Regions from separate parts of the Sphingomonas cynarae genome, predicted to be linked through region 2. Evidence: riboswitches for the same ligand, from Rfam matches in the RefSeq annotation. Region 2 holds a riboswitch; the other holds the start of a gene.
What was found. Region 2 has a riboswitch for cobalamin ahead of cobW (cobalamin biosynthesis protein CobW). Riboswitches for the same ligand answer to the same signal wherever they lie in the genome.
Positions count from the first base shown of each region.

Region 1 (3,407 bases), on a different contig from region 2:
TAGCGCAACGTCAGCGTGCCGGCGAAACGCTTGTCGCGACTGAACACCGTGGTGTTCAGGCTGGCGACGTGCTTCGGGCGGCGCACCTCGACCGTGCCGTCCTCGCGCGCCTTGAGATAGGTATAGGCCAGATCGAAACGGAGCTGGTCGATCGGACGGGCAGACACGAACGCCTCCACGCCGTGCTGGCGTGACCGGGTGGTGCGGTTGCTGGGAGAAGCGAGGAAATCGGGGGCGAGGAAGGTGGTGAATATCTCGTCTTCCAGCCTGCTTTCGAAATACGTCGCGCCCACCGTCGCGCGGCCACCCGCGATCTCCTGATCCAGTCCCGCTTCCCAGCCCTTCGACTTTTCGGGGCGCAGATCGGGATTGCCGATGTACCGGCCGTCCGCAAAGCCGAAGAGCTCGAAATAGCCGGGATTCTTGACGCCGGTGCCATAGGCGCCGCGCGCGCGCAGACCGAACGGCAGCCGGTAACCGGCCTGGAGACGGAAGGTGGTGGGATCGGCGAACCGGTCGTTGCGGTCGTGCCGCACCGACGCGCCGAGCGACAGCGCATCGCCGACATTGCCTTCATACTGGCCGACGAAGCCCCAGTTCTCGGTCGCGCGGCGGCCGGTGAAGGCGAAGCCGCCGGGGGTAAGGTTGCGGAACGATTCCCGCTCGTAATCGACCGCGCCGGTGATCCGGCTGACCAGCGCACCGGTATCGATCCGGTAGCTCGTCTCGAACGAGCCCTTGTAGCGGCGGCCGCTATTGCCGTTCGCCAGCCCGGTGCTGCCATAGCCCTTGCGGTTCGTATCGGCGAACTGCCCGGTCAGCGCACTGGTCCAGCGCCCGTCCGCCAGGGCCAGTTCGGCGCGGGCGAGACCGTAGAAGCCCTGCACGCGCGAATGGACGCCCGGGCTGTCGACGGTGTAGCCGAACAGCGGCCCGCTGGTCGCCGGATCGTTGTTGTCGGCATCGGTATAGCTGTAGCGGCCGACACCGGTCAGCTTGAAGGTGGACGACGGCGTCCATGTCGCCTTGGCGGTGGTGCCGACGCTGGTCGATCCGATATCGCGACTGCCGCCGCGCGCGGTGGGCGTGCCGCCGGTGTGATAGACCGAGCCGGACACCGCATAATCGACCGTGTCGCCCGCCCCCGCGATCCGGGCGCCGCCGGCGGCGGTGCCGAACGAGCCACCTTCCGCGCGCAGCGAGACGCCGGGCCGCTCGCGGCCGGTCAGCGTGATGTACTGGATGACGCCGCCGATCGCGTCGGAGCCGTAGAGCGACGATTGCTGGCCGCGCAACACCTCGATCCGCGCCGCCTCGTCCGCGATCAGCGTGCCGAAATCATATTCGCCCTGAAAGGGGTCGGACACCTCGATGCCGTCGATCAGGACCAGCACATGGTTGCTCTCGCTGCCGCGGATGCGCACCTGCGTCATCCCGCCGACCCCGCCGGTACGGCTGACCGCCAGCCCCGGCACGTCGCGCAGAATGTCCGACACGATCCGGGTCTGACGCTCCTGCAACGCGGCGGCATCGAGCAGCGTCACCGAGGCGGGCAGATCGGCGACCGGCGTGCCCTCCCCCGAGCGCGAGGCGGTGACGACGATCTCGTTGCCCGCCGCATCGCGGGTCGGCAGGGTCGGATCGCCCTGCACGGTGGCAGGCCGGGCGGCGGCAGGCGCGGCGGCAAGGCCGATGGCGGCCGACGCCAGCAGTGAAACGATGGTCTTCATGAACAGTCCCCCCGCGCCATCGGACGACGCGGACGCGGGGCCGTTTCCGCCCGCACCCCATGGGCACGCGCGAACACCGGGACCGATGCGCGCCCGGCGGACGCGACGCCCGGCTGCTCCAGTCCCGTCGCGGCCCCGGCCGCCATGTTCGTCGCTCGAACGGAATCCTGTCCGTGCCCCGGCCAACCCCTGGACCAAAGCATGAGCGACGGTGCCGGCAGGTCTCCTGGCTCACGGGTCAAGGCTCGACCTACGCCTTCCCGGATCGGGTGATCCAGTGGCCGCCCGACCGATTGGCCGGGCCCGTACGTCTCGCTCGCCGCTGACAGTTGCAGGGACAGCTGCGGATTGGGAGGGCGAGCCCTCCGCACCGCATTCCACATTCAAGCCCCTTTCGGGACACCGGCACGATCGATGGACCGCGACATTCGTCGTGGTCCGGCGGCGCCCTACCGCAATGCGGCACGGACGCCAACGCGATTTTGGGACGCGGCCAAGCCCCCGGCGTCATCGCGAGCGTCGCGAAGCGATGACGAAACCGGGCACGCCAGTGCCATCATGATCGAAACGCCATCGCCCTAACATGACGACACCCGCGCCGGGGGTGTCCCGGCACGGGTGTCGATCGACTGGTCGCACGGCGACGGGCGCCGGCGACCCGACGGGTCATTCGCCGGCGGGAGCGTCCGCCTTGCGACGGCGGGCCGGGGCCGGGGCGGCGTTTTCGTCCGCCTTGCGCGCACCGGGCTTGCGGCCGAGGCCGATCTTCTTGGCCATCGCGCGACGGCTTTCCGAATAATTCTCGGCAACCATCGGATAGTCTGGCTTCAGGCCATAGCGGTCACGATATTCTGCCGGGGTCAGCCCATGGGTCGCCAGGTGCCGGCGCAGCGTCTTGTACGGCTTGCCGTCGATCATCGAGATGATGTGATCCTTCGACGCCAACGACTTGCGGGCGGTGACCGCGGGGGTGAAATCACCCGCCGGTTCGGCCGGGGCCGCGGGCTGGACGCCCGTACCGAGCAGCGTCGACACCGTCTCGTGCATCTTGCCAAGGAACGCCGGCACCTCTTCGGCAGAAATGCGAGTGTTGGGATTGCCCAGCCAAGCAATCGTCAGCTCGATAGCCAGTTCCACCGCGTTGTTGTCAGGGTTTTCGTCGGACATGATATGCTCCTTCATCACCACCCCCCGTAACGTAGCAACAGGTGCCGTCAATATACAGATCAGAAATGGTCAATCCCAATATCGAACGGCAAAAAGGCCGATGCGGTGCGAATAACCACACAGATCGATCATGTTACCCGTAGATGAATGCAACGAACGATCCCGATCCCGTATCGGCGGGCCACAGGTCACGACAGGGCGGCGTGCCGGGGCGGCACGGGATCGCCGCAGCCGGTGCTTGGCGGGATGGCGCGGTATTGATAGAGCAGCCATCCAGCCAGGGGCGGCGGCGGCGGGCGGCGAAGGGCGGCACGGGGCCGCCGACCCGGCATCGGGGAGACGGCATATCACTTTTCACCAGCGGCTCAGACGGGCAGTGGCACGCCGCATCGGCCCCTATACCTCACGGGTCGAGGACGTGTTGGCCGATCGCGCGATCCGGCCGAAGCTGGAACGCCTGCGCCGGTCGTCCTTCTATGCCGACCTGCCCGGTCTCGCGATCCTCGTCGT
Region 1 is NZ_BAABBF010000001.1:369,415-372,821, reverse strand. Features, by position in the region: gene ABD719_RS01755 (TonB-dependent receptor plug domain-containing protein) at 1-1,730, opposite strand, end outside; cobalamin riboswitch at 1,930-2,152, opposite strand; gene ABD719_RS01750 (Ros/MucR family transcriptional regulator) at 2,397-2,897, opposite strand; gene ABD719_RS01745 (hypothetical protein) at 3,274-3,407, shown strand, end outside.
Region 1: linked by a shared signal. The riboswitch ahead of ABD719_RS01755 (TonB-dependent receptor plug domain-containing protein) and the one ahead of cobW (cobalamin biosynthesis protein CobW) in region 2 are both predicted to bind cobalamin.

Region 2 (3,407 bases):
GGGCCGCCGGCTCCTTCAGCGACGGCACGAACAGCGCGACCGGATCGAAGCCGCGCGCCGCCAGCGCCCGTTGCAACGCCGCGATCGGATCGAGATCGGCGGCGAGCAGATAGGATCGATAGAAGATCAGCAGGATACGTCCGGCGGATCCGGTTTCCGGCTGCATCATCGCGGCGGCAGGGCAGGTGACGCCCCCGTCGTTACTCCAGGCGCCGACGTTCGCCGGCGCGGCGGCCATGCGTACCGGTCCGCTGTAGAGCCCGGCCGCCGCCGCCAGTTCCGCCAGCGCCGCCTGTGCCGCCGCCGCGCCCCCCGCGTCGCACGTTGTCGCCAGCCGTTGCCGCGTCGCCGGCGCCACCGTCGATGCCGCCGCCAGCCGGTCGTCCTCGCGCCCGTCCGCGGCCAGCACCGCCAGCGCGATCCCGCGTGACCGGGCAAGCTGCTCCACCTGTTGCAATCCATAGGACCAGTAGGACCGCCCGCCGATCAGCCGGATCAGGATGGCCTTCGCCCCCGACAGGGTGGCATCGACATAGGTGTCGACCGACAGCGGATGGGTGAGGTCGGCCAGATTGGCGAGGCGCAGCGACGGCAGCGTCGCGCCGCCCGCTGCCGCCGCATGCCACCCCGCCGCGAAGGCGCCCAGATCGCTGTCGGAGAAGGAGAGGACGACGAGATCGGCGGGCGGCTGACCCAGATCGCGCGGGGTCGCCGTTTCCTCCAGCCCGTGGCTCTCCCGAAAGACGACGTGCATCGTGCCGCTCAGCCGTTCAGCACGGCCCCGATCGTGGCGGCATCGATCCGGTCATGCTCGGCGATCACGACCAGCGTGGTGCGTCGTGCCTCGTCCATTCGCCAAGGCCGGTCATACTGGATGCGGACCCGGGCGCCGACCGCCTGCACCAGCAGCCGCATCGGCTTGCCGCGCACGGCGGCATAGCCCTTCACCCGCAGGATATCGTGATCGCGCGCCAGCGTCTCGATCCGGGCGACCAGCGTCGCGGGATCGTCGATCTCGCCGGCCGCGTGGACCAGACTGTCGAAATCGTCATGCTCGTGATCGTCCTCGCCGTCGTGGTGCGAGGGGCGGGCGGCGATATCGTCCTCCGCCGCCGCGTTCAGGCCGAGGATCACGGCGGGGTCGATCACGCCGTCCACCAGTTCGACGACGGGAACCGGGCGCGGCGCCTCCGCCGCGATCGTGGCGCGGGCGGCGGCGACGCCCTCCGGCCCGGCCAGATCGGCCTTGGTCAGCAGGACGATATCGGCGCAGGCCAGCTGGTCCTCGAACACCTCGGACAGCGGGGTCTCGTGGTCGATGCCCGGATCGGCCGCCCGCTGCGCTGCCAGCGCGGCCAGATCGGGGGCGAAGCGCCCGGCGGCGACCGCCTCCGCATCGGCCAGCGCGATCACGCCGTCGACGGTGATGCGCGATCGGATCGCCGGCCAGTCGAACGCCTTCAGCAACGGCTTGGGAAGCGCCAGTCCGGATGTCTCGATCAGGATATGGTCGGGGCGCGGCGTCATCGCCAGCAGGTGTTCGACCGTGGGAATGAAGTCGTCCGCCACGGTGCAGCAGATGCAGCCATTGGCCAGCTCGACCACGTTTTCCGCCGGGCAATCGGGGATCGCGCAGCCCTTCAATATGTCGCCGTCGATGCCCAGCGTGCCGAATTCGTTGACGACCACCGCCAGCCGGCGGCCGGCGGCATGGCGGATCAGATGGCTGATGAGCGTCGTCTTCCCCGCGCCCAGGAATCCGGTGACGATGGTGACGGGAACCTTGGCGAGATTCGGGGCGAGATTCGAAACAGGACTCTGTACGGAATCGGACACGGTGTTTCCTTCGCGAGCGCAGGCGACGACGAGGCGGCGGGGCTGCACGAAGGCCGATGGGCGAACGACGGACGGATGGCTCGAAGGCCGCCCGCAGCGCGCATCGATGCGACCCCGGCCGCATGGATTCGTCGCTCAGACGGAACACCGTGCCCCGGCCATCCCCTGGACCCGAGCAAGAGCGACCGTTACGTCGGCAGGTTTCCTGGCTCGCGGGTCGTCGTTCCGGTCACGGCCTTCCCAGCCGGGCGAACCCGATGCCAGTGGCCGCCTGTCCGTCGCCGGTCAGGCATGTGTCCGTCACTCGCCGCTTACAGTTGCAGGGACAGCCGCGGATTCGAAGCGTCGCTTCTCACCGCATTCCCATTTACGCCCTTGTCGGGCACCGACGCGATCTGATGGTCCGGTGGAACCGGGCCGATGCAGCGCTTACCGGGTGGCAACCGTCTTGCCAATCGCGTAACGGCCGAATTTCAGACACTCCGGTGCCGGATCGTCGATGGCGACATCGTACCGGAACCGGCCTTTTTCAGGTTAATGACACACTTGCCGTTTCCAACGATGTGCCGCGGATGATGCAATATTATTTCAGGCTGATGGGTCCCGGACGTGAGCGGATTCCCGTCGAGGCCGAAGGACTGGACGACGCGCGCAATGCCGCGGTCCGCTATCTCGGTGAGTATCTGTCCAGTCATCCGGGCTTTGCCGACGAGGGGCATTGGCAACTCAATGTCGAGAACGACGTCGGGCAATCGCTGCTGCATGTCATCATCGCCACGGTGGTGCCGCGCGGTTCGGGAACGGCCGGCGCGACCGGGAGCTGACGCTCCCGGGCCCGGCCCGTGACCGGATTTCAATAGAAACGGATATCGTCCAGCGTGACGCCCAGCGTCGCGCCGGGCGGTCGCGTCGCGCCGATCTCCACCGTCACGATGTCGGTGCCGGTCCACGCGGCGCCCGGTTTGCCGCCGCGTGCCACCGGACTTAACGTGGCCAACGGCACCTCCACGGTCTTCCAGCCGGCCGTGCCGTCGATACTGGTCGACCAGCTCCCGGTCGGCCCGTTCAGGCGCAGCGTGTACCGGCCGGGACCCATGATATCGAACCGCACGCCGCTGTATCCGCGCACGTCGACCGGGGTCACCGATCCACGCGTCAGCGGGATCGCGACACCCGCATAGGCATCGTCCTTCATCGCCATCCGCGCGGACAGCAGCAGCGCGTGGCCGCCCTCCGCGCGGGGCACGATCTGGCTGATCTCCACCGTCCGGTCGATCCCGCCATCGCCCGTCTCCAGCCGCAGCGTATCCAGCGTGCTGCGCCCGTCCGCCCGCTCGAAATCGTCGAGCAGGGGGGCGACCTTCACCGGCGGCAGGAATGTCGCACGGTTGCCGGCGGGCAGGGGCGGCGCGCCCTTGCCGAAGACGAGGCGGCCGTCGATCACTACCTGCGACACCTTGTGGACGTCGGCGATATCATCCCATGGGCGGCCGTCGATCAGGATCAGGTCGGCGCGCTTGCCGGCCGCGATCGTGCCGCGATCGCCGTCCAGCGCCATGATCCGCGCACTG
Region 2 is NZ_BAABBF010000004.1:318,968-322,374, forward strand. Features, by position in the region: gene cobN (cobaltochelatase subunit CobN) at 1-754, opposite strand, end outside; gene cobW (cobalamin biosynthesis protein CobW) at 763-1,836, opposite strand; cobalamin riboswitch at 2,015-2,241, opposite strand; gene ABD719_RS10730 (DUF6894 family protein) at 2,409-2,660, shown strand; gene ABD719_RS10735 (amidohydrolase family protein) at 2,690-3,407, opposite strand, start outside.